Regions from separate parts of the Neobacillus sp. S1227 genome, predicted to be linked through region 2. Evidence: predicted binding sites of a transcription regulator. Region 2 holds the regulator's gene; each other region holds the start of a gene.

Region 1 (4,840 bases), 1.4 Mb from region 2:
TAATTCGAGCATTTTCGATGTATTTCCATTTAATCAACGCCGCAGAGCAAAACCATAGAATCCGCAGGCGTAAACAATATCACCTTCAAAGTGACGATATCGTCCAACCTGCTTCGATTGAAAGTGCAATCCTTTCACTGAAAGAAAATAAAATTAACTTGCAAACAATCCAAAACGTGCTGCAAAGCATATCACTTGAACTTGTTATTACAGCACATCCAACAGAGGCTGCAAAGCGCTCCATTCTTGAAATACAACAGCGAATTGCTGAAATTCTAAAAAAACTTGATCATCCACTGCTTTCAAACAGAGAGCAAAAAAAGCTCGAAGAAAGCTTGTTTAATGAAGTCGCCATTCTTTGGCAAACTGATGAATTGCGGCAAAATAAACCAACCGTAATGGATGAGGTAAGAAATGGGCTGTATTATTTTGATCAAACATTATTTGAGGTCCTACCTGATATCCATAAAGAAGTATCAGATAGTTTGGAGAAGTATTATCCTGAAACCTCTTGGGATGTTCCAAATTTCTTGCGGTTCGGCTCATGGATTGGCGGGGATCGGGATGGGAATCCGAATGTGACCCATGATGTAACCTGGGAAACATTAGGCCGGCAAAGGCGTCTTGTCTTGAAAAAATATAAAAATGTTTTAGTAGATTTAATGAAACGCTACAGCCATTCCACCTCAAGGGTAAAGGTCAGCGAAGAACTGCTGAAATATATTGGGGAAAAAGAAGATCTCTATTTGACAGAAGATAAAAAATGGCCTGTTCAAGCTGAGGTTTACCGACGCGCCTTCGCTATTATGATTGAGCGGGTAAAGCAAACCGGGAAATCAGAAATAGGCTACGGCAGGGCGGAAGAAATGCTTGATGATCTGTATTTAATAAAAAGAAGCTTAAAGCAGCATCATCCTGCCCGCCATGAACTAGGCATCATTGAAAAATTGATTCGTCAGGTCCAACTGTTTGGTTTCCATTTAGCCACACTTGATATTCGAAATCATAGCGGAGAGCATGAGTCCGCAATAACTGAAATACTTGGAAAAGTCGGCATAACTGAAACCTATGCAGCCCTCAGTGAAACTGAAAAATTGGAAATACTGCAGAAGATTCTCCTCGATCCTCGGCCGCTCCTATTATTACATGAGGATTACTCTATCGAAACACAGGAAATGATTAAAGTGTTTCAGATGATTAAAGACGCTCATGAGGAATTTGGACAAAGAGCGATTACTGTATATCTGGTAAGCATGACCCAATCACCGAGCGATTTATTAGAGGTTTTAGTTTTAGCGAAAGAAGCTGGACTATATCGTCTTCATGCGGACGGGACATTGACAAGCCATTTAAATGTTGCGCCGCTATTGGAGACTATTGATGATCTAACCGCTGGTTCACTCATCATGGAGAAACTTTTCAATATGCCAGTTTACCGCAATCATTTACAAAGCCTGCGCAATCAGCAGGAGATTATGCTTGGCTATTCAGATGGCAGTAAGGACGGGGGCACGCTGACGGCCAACTGGAAGCTTTACAAGGCACAGGTTGAAATTCATGAAATGGCGAAAAAATATCAAATCAGCCTGAAATTCTTTCATGGCCGCGGTGGTTCTTTAGGCCGCGGCGGCGGTCCTTTAAATAAGAGCCTTTTATCACAGCCGGCTGAAACTATAGGTGACGGCGTGAAAATAACCGAGCAGGGTGAGGTTTTGTCTTCCCGATACCTGCTTGAGGACATCGCCTACAGAAGCTTGGAGCAGGCTGTATCGACCCTGATACTTGCAGCAGCCCATGTTAGGGAAGAGGGAGAAGTGCGGGAGGTCTCATGGGAAACAGCAATTGAAGAAATATCAAATGCTGCTCTTGCTAAATATCAATCTCTTGTCTTTGAGGATCCTGATTTCCTTACCTATTTTCAATCTGCAACACCACTAAGGGAAGTAGGTGCTCTAAACATCGGCTCAAGACCAATGAGCCGCAAAAACCAAGGGCGCTTTGAGGACTTGCGAGCTATTCCGTGGGTTTTTGCTTGGACCCAAAGCAGACAGCTTCTTCCGGGGTGGTATGCTGCAGGAACAGGTCTGGAAGCTTTTGCTTCAGGCAGTGAGCAAAACCTAAAGCTCCTAAAGGAAATGTATCTGAACTGGCCTTTCTTCCAATCAACGATTGATAATCTTCAAATGGCTCTTATGAAGGCTGATATTACAACTGCTAAAGAATATTTAACACTTGTTGAAGATAAAACGATTGCTGAAAGAATTTTTACAAATATATTCGAGGAATATGAGAAAACAAAAGCGATTCTTTTGAAAATTACAGGGGACCAAGAATTACTCGACCATACTCCGAACATAAAAGAATCGGTGTTCCGCCGTAATCCGTATGTCGACCCACTTAATTTCCTTCAGGTCGAATTAATAAAAGAACTTAGAAAACAGGACGAGCCTGACGCTGCTATTTTGACGGAAGTTCTCTTAACCATTAGCGGGATCTCGGCCGGTTTGCGTAATACAGGTTGATTTTTGGGCCACAGACCTATTTAAGGTATGTGGCTTTTTTGAATTTTTTGTGAACTTTTATAAAATGAATGGCTGTTCATTCATTTTATCGCAAAATTCGACAAAATCAAAAAAAGTCACGTGCTATATTTATTTTGAGGGGAAAAGGAGTGATTCCATAATTCATATTACCGGAGGGATGTCTACATGGCTGTAAAAGAAAAAATTTTGCAGGAGAAAAATCAGGTTTATGCAATGATTGACGAATTAGCCAATAACGGAGCGAAAGCACTGAAAGAATACCGCTGTTATACACAGGAAATGGTGGACGAAATTGTTAAACAGATGGCTCTTGCCGCACTTGAAAACCATAAGTATTTAGCCAAACTTGCAGTAAAAGAAACACAAAGAGGGGTTTACGAAGACAAAGTTTTTAAAAACATGTTTGCAACTGAAATGATTTACAACAACATTAAAAATATGAAAACGGTTGGTGTGATTTCCGAAAATGATCATGAAGGTATGGTCGAAATGGCTGAGCCGGTTGGTGTCATTGCCGGTGTTATCCCCATTACTAATCCGACATCAACAGTCATTTTTAAATCGTTGATTTCACTTAAAACCAGAAACCCAATCATCTTTGCATTTCCTCGATTTGCTCAAAAATGCTGTACAATTGCAGCCGAGCTCCTTAGGGAAGCTGCCGAAAGGGCTGGAGCACCTAAGAATTCAATCCAGTGGATAGAGGTGCCTTCTCATGAAGCCTTTCAGGCCCTAATGAAACATCCGAAGATATCACTCATCCTTGCAACCGGCGGCCCGAATCTTGTGAAGGCAGCCTATAGCTCCGGAAAGCCTGCACTGGGCGTTGGAGCTGGAAATGTACCTTGTTATATTGAAAAAACGGCAAACATTAAACGTGCAGTCAATGACTTAATTCTGTCAAAAACCTTTGATAACGGTATGATTTGTGCTTCCGAACAAGCTCTTATCATAGATCAAGAAATTTTTGACGAAGTAAGACGGGAATTGATCGCTAATCACTGCTATTTTCTCAATGGGGAAGAAAAGCAATTGCTCGAACGCGCCGCAATCGATCAGAAAACAAAAGAGCTTAACCCAATGATTGTCGGTCTTCCTGCTTATTTAATTGCAAAAATGGCTGGAATCAATGTGCCGGTCAATACAAAGATTTTAATTGCCGAGTTAGAAGGTGTGGGACCGAAGTATCCACTATCCTGTGAAAAATTAAGCCCGATTTTAGCCTGCTACAAAGTCGATAGTTTTGCGGAAGGACTCCTTGTTGCTGAAGAGACACTTGAATATGGCGGACTCGGGCATTCGGCTGCGATTCACACTTCCAATCAGGATGTGATTGATACATTCTCTCTAAGAATGAAAGCCGGCCGGATTATTGTCAATACACCATCCACACACGGGGCAATCGGCGACATCTATAATACATCATTACCGTCCTTAACCATCGGATGCGGAACATATGGAGGGAACTCTGTGTCACAAAATGTGGGAGCTGCAAATTTACTCAATATTAAAAAAGTAGCCAGTAGAAGAAATATGACTCAGTGGTTTAAAGTTCCATCACAGATTTTCTTTGAGAAGAATTCGGTTCAAACACTTGCCGCCGTTCCCGGTATTTCAAAAGCGTTTATTGTGACTAGTCCCAGCCCGCTAAAAAATGGCTTCGTTGATAAGGTGCAATATTATTTAAAAAAGAATCCGAACAATGTTCTTTGTGATATTTTCTGGGAGGTTGAGCAGGACCCAAGTATTGAAACAGTAATGGCCGGTGCAGAACGGATGAAAAAGTTCCAGCCTGATTGTATTATCGCCCTTGGCGGAGGTTCGGTCATGGATGCTGCCAAAGCTATGTGGATGTTTTATGAACACCCCGACACAGATTTCAAGAGCCTGACGCATAAATTCTTTGATCCGAGCAAGCGAGTGGTTAAATTCCCGGCTCTTCGAACTAAGGCGAATTTTATTGCAATACCAACCACATCTGGTACAGGATCCGAGGTAACATCCGCTTCCGTTATTTCAGATAAAAAGGCAAATATCAAATATCCAATGGTTGATGCACAACTGACACCAGACGTTGCCATTATCGATCCACAGTTTGTCATGACTGTTCCTAATTATGTAACAGCTGATACGGGTATGGATGTATTAACACATGCGATTGAAGCCTATGTCTCGGTTCTGGCCAATGATTATACGGATGGACTTGCAATGAAGGCTATTCAGCTGGTCTTTGAATATCTGCCTAGGGCATACAGGGATGGCAGTGATGAACTTGCCCGTGAAAAAATGCATAATGC
Region 2 (4,840 bases):
AATGTGAATAACTCTGTGGAAATTTAGGCCTTTTGGATTACAAGCACAACAAATAACCGGACTCAAACAGTCCGGTTATCCACATTATTCTGCCAGCTCGGCCCATTCTTCCATTAATTCGTCAAGCTCCGCCTTAGCCTTTTCATTTTTTAAATTAATCTCCAAGACCATTTCATGGTCCTGAAAAACTTCTGGCTCGCATAATTTCTGTTCATAATTCTGAATCTGTTCTTCAAGCTTCGAAATGCGTTCCTCGATTTCCTCCAATTTGCGTTTTCGCTGGCGTTCCAGTTTTTTTGATTCCTTATCCTGTTGATAACTGTTTTTTTCAGCAGTCACTAACGCAGAAACCTTCTTCTGGGAGGCAGCCAATGCAAGGGCTGTAAGTTCTTCCTGCTCCAGCTTTTTATCCACATAATAATCGTAGTCGCCAAGGTATTCTGTGCTGCCCTCGGGGCTCAATTCTAAAACCTTGGTTGCGATTCTGTTAATAAAATAACGGTCGTGTGAGACGAACAAAATAGTACCAGGATAATCAATTAAAGCATTCTCAAGAACTTCCTTGCTGTCTAAATCCAAATGGTTGGTAGGTTCGTCCAATATTAATAAATTTGCTTTCTCGAGCATTAGCTTGGCAAGGGCTAGGCGGGCTTTTTCGCCGCCGCTTAATGACAAAACGTTTTTAAGCACATCGTCACCGGAAAATAAGAAATTCCCAAGCACCGTACGGATTTCCCTTTCCGGTTTCAGTGGATATTCATCCCATAGCTCGTTTAAGACGCGTTTATTGGAGGTTAGGTTGGCTTGTTCTTGATCGTAATAGCCGATGGATAGATTGGTCCCGTATTGAATGGTACCAGCCAAAGCGGGAAGCTTTTTAATTATAGTTTTTAAAAGGGTCGACTTCCCGATTCCGTTAGGGCCGACAAGGGCAATACTGTCGCCTTTATACACACGAAAGGAAATATCCTCGGAAACCTTCTCGCCATCATAGCCGACAGCAACCGAATCAACAGTAAGTACATCATTGCCGCTTTGCCGCTCAATTTCAAATGAGAAGGAAGCGGATTTTTCATCCCCTGATGGCCGGTCCAAGATTTCCATTTTTTCAAGCTTCTTTCGCCGGCTTTGCGCCCGCTTAGTAGTTGTGGCCCGTGCGATGTTGCGCTGAATGAAATCCTTTAAAGCAGAAATTTCCTCCTGCTGCTTTTCATAAAGCTTCATGTCGCGTTCATAATTGGCGGCTTTCTGTTCAAGATAAGAGCTATAATTACCGGTAAATCGCTGAATCAGGCGGCGTGATAGTTCATATACCTCAGTGACGACTTTATCCAAAAAATAGCGGTCATGCGAAACAATTAAAATTGCGCCTTCATAACCCTGCAGATATTGCTCCAGCCAGGAAAGGGTTTCGATATCCAAATGGTTGGTAGGTTCGTCCAAAATTAAAATATCAGGTCTTGTCAGCAGCAGTTTGCCTAGCGCGAGACGCGTTTTTTGTCCGCCGCTTAGACTTGAAATCATTAACGTCGTGTCAGAAAAATTTAACCCATGCAATACAGAGCGGATATCGGCCTCATACTGATAGCCGCCTTGCTCTTTAAATTTAACTTGCAATTCATCATATTCCTTTAATACTCGTTTGTATTTTTCTGGGTCTCCGAAAACAGCAGGGTCAGCCATTTGCTGTTCCAGCTTCCGGAGCGATTTTTCCATCGCTTGCAGGTTCTCAAAAACCGTCAGCATTTCCTCCCAAATGGACAAATTGGACTCCAAACCCGTATTTTGCGCCAAATAACCAACGGTAACATCCTTTGGTTTGATGATTTCCCCGCCGTCATAACCTATTTCGCCGGCGATGATTTTCAATAACGTTGATTTCCCCGCTCCATTCCGTCCGACAAGGGCAACACGGTCACGGGTTTGTAATTCTAGTTTTATATTCGATAAAATAAGTTCAGCACCATAATATTTTTGTAGTTGATTAACCTGTAATAAAATCATTTTTTTCACCTCTAATACCTTACGAATAGTGTACCGTATTAACCGATTGTCGGCAATGAAGTGAAATTTTTAATGGAATTATAAAAAAATATACTGATAGTTCAAAGTTTCACACACATGGACATAAAAATATTGTATTATTTTTTGTAGGAGGATTTCTTATATGGCTGAATTTACTCATTTTAATGAAGAAGGCAGGGCCAAGATGGTTGATGTCAGCGATAAGCCAGAAACGGCACGCACGGCAGTTGCCCAGTCCAGCATAACAGTAAGCTCTGAAATTTATGAAAAAATCACAAACCACGAAATGAAAAAGGGCGATGTCTTAGCAGTTGCCCAGGTTGCTGCGGTGATGGCGGCGAAAAAGACATGGGATATCATTCCAATGTGCCACCCAATTCCATTAACAGGTATCAATATTAATTTTTTCTGGGAGCAGGCCGGGCAGGAACAATATACACTGCATATTGCTGCATCAGTTAAAACTAAAGGCAGTACGGGGGTTGAGATGGAAGCGCTAACAGCCGCCTCTGCTTGTGCCCTAACCGTTTATGATATGTGCAAGGCAGTTGATAAAGGGATGGTGATCGGACCAACCTTTTTGGTGGAAAAAACTGGCGGCAAAAACGGTGATTTTAGAAGAGAAATCTAATATATCTATTAATATTGAAGGGTGGGAGAAATATGTCCAATGAAACGATGAAAATACCACAGGCAACAGCAAAGCGTCTGCCCTTATATTATCGATTTTTACAAAACCTTCATTCTTCTGGCAAGCAAAGGGTGTCATCTGCAGAATTAAGTGAAGCAGTAAAGGTCGATTCGGCAACAATTCGCAGGGATTTCTCTTATTTTGGTGCCCTTGGAAAAAAAGGGTACGGTTATAACGTAAACTATTTGTTATCGTTTTTCCGGAAAACTCTTGATCAGGATGAATTAACAAAGGTAGCGTTAATCGGGGTGGGTAATCTCGGCACTGCTTTTTTACATTACAATTTTTTAAAAAATAATAACACAAAAATCTCTTGCGCCTTCGATGTGGATCCCGGAAAAATCGGCGGTTCAATAGGCAATGTTCCCGTTTATTCGATGGATGATTTAGAGCAGTATTTGATCGAGGAAAATATTTCGGTGGCGATTTTGACGGTGCCGGCTCCGGTTGCTCAGCAAATCACAGACAAGCTAGTGAATACGAAGGTAAAAGGGATTTTAAACTTTACACCAGCAAGACTGAATGTCCCTCCATCTATCCGCGTGCATCATATTGACTTGGCGGTGGAGCTGCAGTCACTTGTTTACTTTTTAAAGCATTATCCAAGCGAAGTAGTTGAAGAATAAATAATAAATGGGCTTCTCGCCAAAATAGGTGAGAGGCCCATTTTTCGTTTGGAAACATTTTTCCTATACAGCTCACTATACAAAAGAAGTTAAAGCGGGTAAAATGAATTTACAAATAAGTATTGTAATCCAATAGGGAAGGTTGGGATTAAAATGACAAAAACAGTTCGCTCAATCCCACGGCCGTTAGTGAAAACAAACCAGTGGGTGATTGTTATAAGTGTTGTGTTAACATGGTTATCCGGACAGGAATGGTTTTTGTTAGTGCCGTTTAGTGCCGGTATGTTTGGTCTTTTATTCGGATTTAATCCGATTATGCAAATAGCAAAACTGTTTTTAAGAAAGGATCCAAAGGCTTATATACCGGAGGATTGGGAGCAGCAGCAATTTAATCAAAAAATTGCCGTATCGTGTTTGGGAATTGGATTTGCAGGATTCCTGCTGGGATGGAATACTGTAGGCTATATATTTACGGTTATGGTTGCTGTGGCCGCCTTTATCGCGATACTTGGATTTTGCATCGGATGTTTTATTCATTATCAGTGGAACCAATACCGTTATAAAAGGGCGAACCAATAAAGTTAGAGGTCTGAATTATTCAGCCTCTTTTTTTGTTTTTTTGCTTACATTTTACCTAGTCCTAAGGATAAGGGGATTGCAGTTGCGGTCGGTATTGTGTTGACCTTGTCGAGGGCGTTCTGTGATGTATTCTTTAAAACCTATCAACAGAATGCGCTAAAGGAAACCGGAGATTAATAAGAAAGAGGCTGTTTATGTGACAGCCTCATTTCTTCATTTGCCCCTTATATTTAAAATGAAAAACAATCATCTTTAAGGCTGATCCAAAGTCAAAGGTGGCCAGGATGACCAAAAGGTAACTAAAGAAGCCCCAGCCATTGTTTTGAACATCATCGATGGCAAAATAGGTGAACAGGGCCCCAAGTATTAAATAAATCAAACCGGAAAACAAAGGTGAACGTCTCATAGAAATCCTCCGATAAAGTTTTGAACTGCCTCTGCCTCACGCATCAGCCGCTCAATGTCATCCTTATAAACCGACTGAACAAGGACGACCATCGTGTTCATAGATACATGGGCGAAAATCGGCACCAGGATCCGTTTAGTTTTTACATAAAGAAAAGCAAAGGTAAAGCCCATCGCCGAGTAAATAAGCAGATGCTCAGGCTCCATATGGACAAGCGCAAAGATCACCGAGCTGATTAGCGCAGAAATAAAGAAATTAAACCGTTTATAAAAAGCCCCAAAGATAATTTTTCGAAACACAATTTCCTCTAAAATCGGGCCGATAATACTCGTTACAAGAATGGCTAATGGAAAGGCATTAATTATCGTGAGGATTTCCTGTGTATTTTTAGAGCCCAATTCAATCCCAATAAGGCGCTCAATGATGGCAGCCGCATATTGGGCAAAAAGAGCAAGGAAAACCCCTAAAATCGCCCACATTATCGAATGCCCGATGGAAGTGTTTCTTTTACTA
Region 3 (4,840 bases), 2.2 Mb from region 2:
CCGATGTTCTTTCTAAATAATTTGCTGTTTCCCGATAATATTGTAGGTAGGCACCGGTTATCTCCATCACTTCCACATCAGTTTTTACTTTGTACAATAGGTCCCCGCCGCGGACGTGGGTCCCTCCATTGCCCCCAACATAAATTTCCCAGCCGCCGTCGATTCCGATAAAACCAATATCTTTGAATCCGGACTCAGCACAGCTTCTAGGGCATGCGGATACGGCCATTTTTACTTTATGAGGAGTTTGCAGACCTTCAAATTTCTTTTCCAGCATTATTCCCAAGCTAATTGAATCCTGGGTGCCAAATCGGCAAAATTGATCTCCGACGCAGGTTTTAACAGTCCGAAGCGATTTTCCGTAGGCAAACCCTGACGGCATGTCCAAATCCTTCCATACTCTTGGCAAGTCTTCTTTTTTGACCCCGAGCAGGTCAATTCGCTGCCCACCAGTTAATTTGACTAATGGGATATCATATTTATCAACCACGTCTGCAATCCGTCTTAGGTCATGTGAATTCGTCACTCCTCCATACATCCTTGGAACGACTGAATATGTTCCGTCTTTTTGAATATTCGCATGCATACGCTCATTCACAAAACGCGATTGCTTTTCATCTTCATAACCGGTTGGATTAACCATTCCTAAATAGTAATTCAGAGCAGGACGACATTTTGAGCATCCTTCTTCTGTGCTCCACCCTAGAACAAACATAATTTCTTTTATGTGGGTCAACCCTTTTGTTTTAATTTCTTCAATCACTTCATCTCTTGATAGTGATGTACAGCTGCACATCGGTTCTTTTTGTAAAGAGACATCAGCCTCGCATCCTAAGGTAATCTGTAAAATCTCTGCTACAAGTGGTTTGCAGCCTCCGCAGGAACGCGATGCACTCGTACATTCCTTAATAGCATTGACTGTCGAGCATCCTTTTTCCTGAATCGCTTCGATGATAGTACCTTTCGACACTCCATTACAGCCGCAAATAATTTCTTCATTGCTCATCGCAGCTGTCAAACTGTCTCCATGACCTTCACCTGTTTGGTTTAAAATGGACACTTTTGTTAAATCGGAAATGTCCGTTTCCTTTTGAATCATGGAAACTAAACGGTTTCCTTCGCTGCTGTTACCAAATAGGACAGCACCGACAATTTGATCTCCTCGTAAGACAATTTTCTTATAAATGTTATCTTGTTCATCAAAGACTTTGATGGCTTTTTTGTCTTCCTCCTCATAAAAGTCTCCGGCTGAAAAAACTTCAACACCCGAAACCTTTAACTGAGTAAATAAAATAGAGCCTTTATACGGTTCCGTTCTAACCCCAGAGATTTGTTTGGCTAATACTCTTCCTTGTTCATACAAAGGTGCCACTAAACCATAAGCAATTCCGTTATGTTCTGCGCACTCGCCAACCGCATAAATATGAGGGATATTCGTTTCCATATAATCATTGACAACAATGCCGCGATTGACAAGCAGCCCGCTTTCTTTTGCCAGCTCAACATTCGGTTTAATCCCAACTGCCATCACCACTAAGTCCGCTTCAAGCTCCGTCCCATCACTGAATCTCAATCCATTTACCCGTTCTTCTCCTAAGATTTCCTGTGTTTGTTTTTCTAATAAAAAGTTCACGCCTTGTTTTTCTAATTCTGTTTGGAGCAGTTTCCCGGCTGTTGGGTCTAATTGGCGTTCCATCAGATAAGGGGCAAGATGGATGACCGTAACATCCATTCCTAAGTTTAATAGTCCCCTTGCCGCTTCTAGCCCGAGCAGGCCGCCTCCAATTACTGCTGCCTTTTTAAATTGTTTGGATGCCTCCAGCATGACTTCTGTGTCCTTGATATCACGAAAGGCGGTTACCCCTTCTATATCTTTTCCGGGTATTGGAAGGATGAAAGGTAGTGAACCCGTTGCCAAAATTAATTCATCATAAGGCTCTATCCTGCCTTTATCTGTAATGACTGTTTTCCTGCAATGATCAATTTTGATTACTGATTCTCCTGTATATAATTGAATATTATGATTACTATACCAGGCCCAGTCATTTAACGTTATATCTTTAACACTTGTATCGCCCTGCAGAACCTTTGAGAGCAAAATTCTATTATAATTCGGATGCGGCTCACTTCCGAAAATAGTAATCTCAAACAATTCATTTGAAACACGTAGGATTTCTTCAATGGTCTTAATACCAGCCATGCCATTCCCGACTAAAACGAGCTTTTTCTTTTCCACCTGGCATTCCCTCCTTGTGTAGTTTTTTAAAATATATCACACCCTTTTCAACTTGTTACCATTCATGTGAGGTTTTCTAACGCAGTTTTTGAATTAAATCTTTCATTCAAACAAGCGGACTAACTCGAACGGCACTCACTTTATAACCTGGCATTTTGCAAATCGGATCCAGTTCCTTTGATACGAGTATGTTCACATTTTGTGAATCCGCCCAATGGAAAGGAACAAACACCGTATCCGGACGTATTGTTTCCGACCATTTGCTTCTTACAACGATACTCCCCCTTCTAGATTCAATTTTCACCAACCTTTCATCGCCAATTCCGTAGGCCATCGCAGTTGAAGGATGTATTTCCAGAAAAGATTCAATGTTTCTGGCCGCTAATGCCGGGCTTTTTCTTGTTTGCACACCTGTTAGATAATGCGAAACGACTCGTCCTGTTGTTAGATATAAGGGATACTCTTCGTTTGCCTTTTCTTTAGAAGTTGCCAATTCATTCGGCACTACCACCATACCCGCTTTGCCATCAGGATGGGCAAAAGCAGTTTCAAACAATCTATTTGTCCCATTGCTTGATTCATCCGGACACGGCCAAAACACACCGCCTTCCTGTTTCAAACGGTCATATGTTATCCCGAAATAATCAGCGATTCCGCCGCGGCTCGCGATTCGTAACTCATTAAAAATATCTTCCGGTGATGCATAGGAAAAATAATTCCCTTTGCCTAGAACTCTAGCGATTTCACAAATAATCTCCCAATCATGTTTCACCTCTCCAGGACACGGAAAGCTCGCTTCCCTTAACATTACCCGGCCTTCTACATTCGTCATTGTCCCTGTATCTTCAAGATAAGAAGAACTTGGTAAAATTAAATCTGCTAATCTTGCAGTCTCGGATACAAATAAATCTACTGCCACGAAGAATTTTAATTTTTTTAGAGCTTCTTTTACGAAAACGGCATTCGGATTAGAAACAATCGGGTTGGAACACATGAGCAGCATTCCCGTTATTTCACCTTCATGAATTTTTTCCATCATTTCATAGGCTGAAACTCCCTTTCGGGGCAATTCATCCACAGGGATACCCCAGACGTGGGCCATATATTCGCGGTGCTCCTTATTCTCAATCGAGCGGTAACCGGGCAGCTGGTCTGCCTTTTGACCGTGTTCTCTTGCTCCTTGGCCATTTCCCTGACCAGTAATCGCTCCATAACCGCAATTCGGTTTTCCGATTTTCCCTGTAACAAGCAGAATATTCAGGAAATTACGAACAGCAAAAGAGCCGTCCGTTTGCTGCTCCACCCCTCTGGCGGTAAAAATCATTCCTGATTCTTCTTTTCCAAATTTTCTCGCCGCTGTCCGAATTTGCTCGACGGATACACCCGTCTGTTCTGCAATTCGGGCCAAGTCCAAGCTGAGGACATAGTCTTTAACAGCTTCAAAACCATTTACCCGCTCCTTTAAAAACCCATGATCCAAATAGCCATCTTGTATGATGACCTTTAATAATCCGTTGGCCAGTACGGCATCTGTTCCCGGTTTTAGCTGTAAATGTAAATCAGCCAATTTCGTTGTCGCTGTTTCCCGCGGGTCAATAGCTATGATAAATGCACCATTTTGTTTGGCCTTATCAAAATACGGCATTATAGTCGGCTGACATTCGGCAATGTTTGTCCCTGCCAAAATAATGCACTTTGTTGACGGAATTTCGGACAAACTGTTAGTGAAGCCTCTGTCCATTCCAAACGTTTGGTTGGCGGCGGAAGCTGCAGCAGACATGCAAAAACGGCCATTATAGTCAATGTATTTGGTTTTTAACGCTACCCGTGCAAATTTCCCCAGCAAGTATGCTTCTTCACTAGTGATGGACGCGCTCCCGTAAACGGACAAGGCATTCAGACCATCCTCCGCCTGAATTCGGGTAAACTTTTCTTTGATGTGGTTCAATGCTTCCTCCCAGGATATGCGGACAAATTCCCCGTTAACTTTTAATAACGGGTATTTCAACCTGTCGCGATGGAAAGCATGTTGATGGGCATTTGAACCCTTCATGCATAAGCGGCCCTCGGAGGTTGGATTATCTTTCCCGACGGTCATATATTTTTTCCTTGAAACAATCGATTGTTCAATCAGCTGCATCTTACATTGCATGCTGCAAAATGGACATTGTGTATCGTACCTTTTTTCCTTTTCCACTTCCTGCTGCTTCGTTCGAAAATACTTTAATAATAACTCAGTCATGGACGCCCACCCTTTTCTTCCCTCTCGATTCATCCTCACTCAGCCTTTTAAGCAGTTGGGAGAGAAGCTCATCTTCAAACAATACTTCTCTTACATGCATTAAGCCCGCTCGTTCTAACCATTGCCATGTCCGCTCACGGTAATTGGCTGTTTCTCTATAATATTGGATAAAACCAGAAACCATATCAATTGCTTCCTCCTTGGTTCCTGCAATACATAATAATTTTCCGCTTCGAGGGACGCCCCCACCGCTGCCGCCTACATAAATTTCCCATCCCCTGTCAATTCCAATCAGACCAATATCCTTGGTTACTGGAACCTCCACATTATGCATACATGGGGTAATGTCGATTTTTATAGGA
Region 4 (4,840 bases), 2.4 Mb from region 2:
ACTTGATAGAATTCCTGGTTCGATGATGCTGTTCCCCCTGCTCATTGGTGCAACACTAAACACGCTATTCCCAGGCACTCCTACTTTTTTCGGGTCATTCACCGGGGCACTTTGGGGAGGAGCAATGCCAATACTAGCAGTATTCTTCTTCTGCATGGGTACAACCTTAAGTTTTAAAGCTACACCTTACATCGCCAAGAAGGGCGGCGCGTTACTATTAACCAAAATTGGTGTGGCAGCCATAATCGGTATCATAGCGGCACAGTTTATCGGTAATGGAATGGTCCTTGGAGGATTGTCAGTATTGGCGATTGTTGCTTCCATGAATGATACAAATGGTGGTATGTACATGGCGTTGATGGGCCAATTCGGTAAAGCTGAGGATGCCGGTGCATACTCTATCATGTCACTTGAGTCCGGTCCTTTCTTGACAATGGTTTCTCTAGGTCTTGCCGGCCTTGCTGGTTTCCCATGGCAAACGATGGTTGGCGCGATTTTACCAATGGTTTTAGGGATGATTATTGGAAACTTGGATCCGGATTGCCGTGAGTTTTTCGGAAAAGCAGCTCCTGTTTTAATCCCTTTCTTCGCATTTGGACTTGGCGCCGGGCTGGATTTCAACAAAGTCGCAACTGCCGGTTTAACAGGAATTTTATTAGGTATTGGTGTTGTAGTTATTACTGGTTCAGCTTTATTCGTTGTAGACAAATTGACAGGCGGAAATGGAATTGCAGGACTAGCCGCCGCTACCACTGCAGGTAATGCTGCTGGTGTTCCTGCTGCCGTTGCTGCTGCCAACCCTGCTTATGCAGAGGTTGCTGGGTCTGCAACAATCATGGTAGCAGCGAGCGTCATTGTAACAGCAATTTTATGTCCAATTGTTACTGCATGGTATGCAAATAGACTTAAGAAAAAAGAGCAATTTAAACTTCAAGTGAACAGAGCAAGTTAACGATATCTGGAAAATCATCCGTTATTCAATATGGATTAATACTTGATCAGCATTAATTATGCTTTAAGGTGTTTAACAAAAGGCAATGTAAAGCAACGATAAACCCCTGAGAGCGATCTCAGGGGTTTGGCAGTTAGGGTGTCTTCTCCTAAATGGAGATAAATAGTTTGAAATGCCGACCTAACTGGCAGCACGATAGCATTTCCTGAAAACATTTGCGAAAGAGAGTGTATAGACATGAAAACAAACCTGTTGTACGGCCAAAACGGACTTGAAATTGAAGTCCCTGATCATTCATTTGTTGTAGAACCAAAAGATCTGCCTGCGATGGAAAATGAACGGGAAGCGATTAAACAAGCATTAAGGAACCCAATTGGAACCCCGTCCTTAAAAGAGATGGTCAAGTCTACAGATACGGTTGCCATTGCAATCAGCGATATTACCAGACCAACCCCGAACCATATTCTTGTCCCGTTATTAATTGAAGAATTAAGCCACGTTCCATTGGAGAATTTTGTTGTCATCAATGGAACAGGGACTCATCGCGATCAGACCAGAGAAGAGTTTGTGCAAATGCTCGGTGAATGGGTTGTCGATAATATCCGAATCATCAATAATAACTGTCATGATAAAAGCACCCAGGTAAACATCGGACGAAGCAAATTTGGCTGTGATGTGTATCTCAATAAAGACTATGTCGAAGCCGATTTCCGGATTGTAACTGGATTTATTGAACCTCACTTTTTTGCTGGATTCTCCGGAGGGCCAAAAGGAATCATGCCAGGCATTGCCGGGATTGATACGATTATGACCTTCCACAATGCCAGAATGATCGGCGACCCGCTGTCAACATGGGGAAATATGGTCAATAACCCAGTCCAGGACATGACAAGGGAAATCAATGGACTTTGTAAACCACACTTTATGTTAAATGTTACACTGAATAAAGAAAAAGAAATCACAAACGTATTTGCAGGAGAGTTATACGAAGCCCATGACAAGGGATGTGCTTTTGTAAAGGAACATGCTATGGTCCGATGTGATGAGCGGTTTGATGTAGTCATTACCTCCAATTCTGGATATCCGTTGGACCAGAATCTTTATCAGGCCGTCAAAGGGATGAGCGCTGCACAAAAGATTGTTAAAAAAGGCGGGGCCATTATTGTTGCTTCAGAATGCTCTGATGGACTGCCAAGTCATGGGAATTATGCAAAAATCTTTGAGTTCGCAGACAGTCCGCAAGGCTTACTTGACCTGATCAACAATCCTGAATTTAAAATGTTTGACCAATGGCAGGTGCAAAAACAGGCGGTAATCCAAGTTTGGTCAGATGTTTACGTCTATTCGAAGCTAACAGACGAACAAGTCAAGGGTGCCATGCTTAAACCAACACATAATATTGAGAAAACACTTGAAGAACTTAAACAGGCATATGGAGAAAACATGACTGTGGCTGTCTTACCGCTAGGGCCGCTGACAATTCCATATGTTGAAGAGTAGTAGTTTGAAATAAAAAAAGTCACAAAATGTTCACAAAAAATAACAAATATGTTATCTTATAAAATGTTATTAGAAATAGAATGTTCATTGATGAAATGTAACATGATGTCGCACTTTCATTCTGTTATTCTATTTTTATAGTTGGCGGGAAGGATTTCTAGTATTTTTAAATGCTTAGATATTAGCCCATCATAAACGGTTTATGTGAATTTGTTTGCATGAAACCGCTTTATGGTGGGCTATTTTTATTGAAAAAATACATAATGGAGGAAAATATATGGCATTTCATAATCCTGATCAAATTGCCCGAAAAGTAGTTGAAGCTGGCGCGAAAAAAGCAGTAATGCCGATTCGTCATGCCCTGCTGTTAGGTTTCTTAGGAGGAGCGTTTATAGCATTGGGCTTTCTATTAGACATACGTGTAATTGGCAACTTGCCAAAAGAATGGGGGTCATTCGGCTCATTTCTCGGCGCTTCGGTTTTTCCGGTCGGCCTCATGCTGATTATTATTGCCGGCGGCGAACTGCTCACGGGAAATATGATGGCCTTGCCGATGGCAGTATTGGCTAAGCGGGCAACAATCCTGCAACTAATGAGGAATTGGCTGCTGATTGTTGTTAGTAACTTTGTCGGTGCTATCTTTGTAGCTTACTTCTTTGGCCATGTGGTGGGCTTGACAGAAACAGGACCATTTTTGGAAAAAACAGTGGCAATCGCCCAAGCAAAAACAGGCGAAACTTTTGTTCAAGCATTAATTTCTGCAGTCGGCTGTAACTGGCTGGTCTGTTTGGCGGTGTGGATGGCATTTGGTGCTGAAGACATTGGTGGAAAGATGTTTGCAATTTGGTTCCCTATCATGGGATTCGTTGCAATCGGTTTCCAGCACGTCGTGGCCAATATGTTCGTGATTCCAGCCGCCATTTTTGCCGGCAGCCTCAGCTGGACCGATTATTTTAGTAACTTTGTACCGGTATTTATTGGCAATGCCATTGGCGGAGGAATTTTCGTCGCCTTGATCTACTGGATGGTATATAAAGAGACATTACGGACTAATGCTTCACATGCATTAAACAACATAAAAAAGGCCGTTTAACAATCTAACTTGCTTTAGTTCGCAAAAAATATAAATTTATGATATATTCATAGTGTTAATGTTAAAATTAGTGAAGAAGGCATTGAAATCAGGTAACAGTTGTTGCTTTGATTTCCTGCTTGTCACAGATAATATGGCGGGAATGATCGCTAGTATATAAAAAATATGCTCAGAAATTCTCCCCCCATGAAACGGTTTATACCAATTAGGTATAGCAACTGTTTTATGGGGGTTTTTTGTGTTTAGGAGGGACGTATTTTGTCGGAAAAAGTGAATGTGTTTATTAATGGAACCGCGCGTGAGATTGAGGCGGGAACTCGAATCTTGGATTACCTTATTTCACAGGATATCCAGCATCCACATGTTTGTTATTCAGAAATTCTTGGTCCAGTCCAAAGCTGTGATACCTGTATGTGTGAGGTGAACGGCACGATTATGCGGGCCTGTTCGACTGTCATGGAGGAAGGGATGAATATCCTGACAGCATCTGAGGTGGCGAAAAAGGCGCAGGAAGAAGCGATGGACCGGATTTTGGAAAATCACTTATTGTACTGTACAGTCTGCGACAATAACAACGGCAATTGCCGTGTCCATAATACAGCGGAAATGATGGGAGTCGAACATCAAACTCGTCCCCACCGCTCAAAGGGATATGAAGTGGATATGTCCCATCCATTTTACCGTTATGACCCGGACCAATGTATCTTGTGCGGACGCTGCGTGGAAACCTGTCAGGACCTGCAGGTCAATGAAACATTGACGATTGACTGGGAGCGCCAGCAGCCTCGTGTGTTGTGGGATGGGGGAAAAAGTATCAATGAATCTTCCTGCGTTTCCTGTGGACAGTGTGTCACGGTTTGTCCATGTAATGCCTTAATGGAAAAATCGATGCTTGGAAATGCCGGATTCATGACCGGAATCGAAGATGACTTACTGACGCCGATGATTGACCTTGTCAAAGCGGTGGAGCCGGATTACCAAACCATCTTTGCTGTATCCGAAGTCGAAGCAGCCATGCGTGACACACGCATTGAGAAAACAAAAACAGTTTGTACGTTCTGCGGTGTCGGCTGCTCATTTGAAGTCTGGACAAAAGACCACGAGATATTAAAAATTGAACCATCTGAAAATGCCCCAGTCAACAGCGTATCTACGTGTGTGAAAGGGAAATTCGGCTGGGATTTTGTCAATTCAAAAGAGCGGATTACCACACCATTAATACGTAAGGGCGATGTGTTTGTTGAAGCCTCTTGGGATGAAGCCTTAGATCTTGTGGCTGAAAAATTAGGCGGCAT

Evidence for each region. The regulator Rex, encoded in region 2, represses fermentation and respiration genes when NADH is low (regulators of the CRP and FNR family bind a similar motif). The targets are predictions, from matches to a motif close to TTGTGAAATATTTCACAA.
Region 1: a site for Rex is predicted at 2,570-2,587, ahead of adhE (bifunctional acetaldehyde-CoA/alcohol dehydrogenase). Genes of this name have one in related genera too.
Region 3: a site for Rex is predicted at 2,251-2,268, ahead of nirB (nitrite reductase large subunit NirB). Genes of this name have one in related genera too.
Region 4: a site for Rex is predicted at 2,655-2,672, ahead of ACZ5AE_RS18250 (formate/nitrite transporter family protein). Genes of this name have one in related genera too.

What each region holds. Positions count from the first base shown of each region.
Region 1 covers NZ_AP038276.1:1,675,531-1,680,370, forward strand. The annotation lists gene ppc (phosphoenolpyruvate carboxylase) at 1-2,522, shown strand, start outside; gene adhE (bifunctional acetaldehyde-CoA/alcohol dehydrogenase) at 2,709-4,840, shown strand, end outside.
Region 2 covers NZ_AP038276.1:253,519-258,358, forward strand. The annotation lists gene ACZ5AE_RS01410 (ABC-F family ATP-binding cassette domain-containing protein) at 85-2,004, opposite strand; gene moaC (cyclic pyranopterin monophosphate synthase MoaC) at 2,168-2,656, shown strand; gene ACZ5AE_RS01420 (redox-sensing transcriptional repressor Rex) at 2,689-3,342, shown strand; gene ACZ5AE_RS01425 (DUF4395 domain-containing protein) at 3,496-3,921, shown strand; gene ACZ5AE_RS01430 (YdiK family protein) at 4,127-4,327, opposite strand; gene ACZ5AE_RS01435 (lysostaphin resistance A-like protein) at 4,324-4,840, opposite strand, start outside.
Region 3 covers NZ_AP038276.1:2,496,780-2,501,619, reverse strand. The annotation lists gene nirB (nitrite reductase large subunit NirB) at 1-2,236, opposite strand, end outside; gene nasC (assimilatory nitrate reductase catalytic subunit NasC) at 2,343-4,478, opposite strand; gene ACZ5AE_RS12685 ((2Fe-2S)-binding protein) at 4,471-4,840, opposite strand, start outside.
Region 4 covers NZ_AP038276.1:3,661,384-3,666,223, reverse strand. The annotation lists gene ACZ5AE_RS18260 (2-keto-3-deoxygluconate permease) at 1-952, shown strand, start outside; gene larA (nickel-dependent lactate racemase) at 1,190-2,452, shown strand; gene ACZ5AE_RS18250 (formate/nitrite transporter family protein) at 2,730-3,545, shown strand; gene fdhF (formate dehydrogenase subunit alpha) at 3,804-4,840, shown strand, end outside.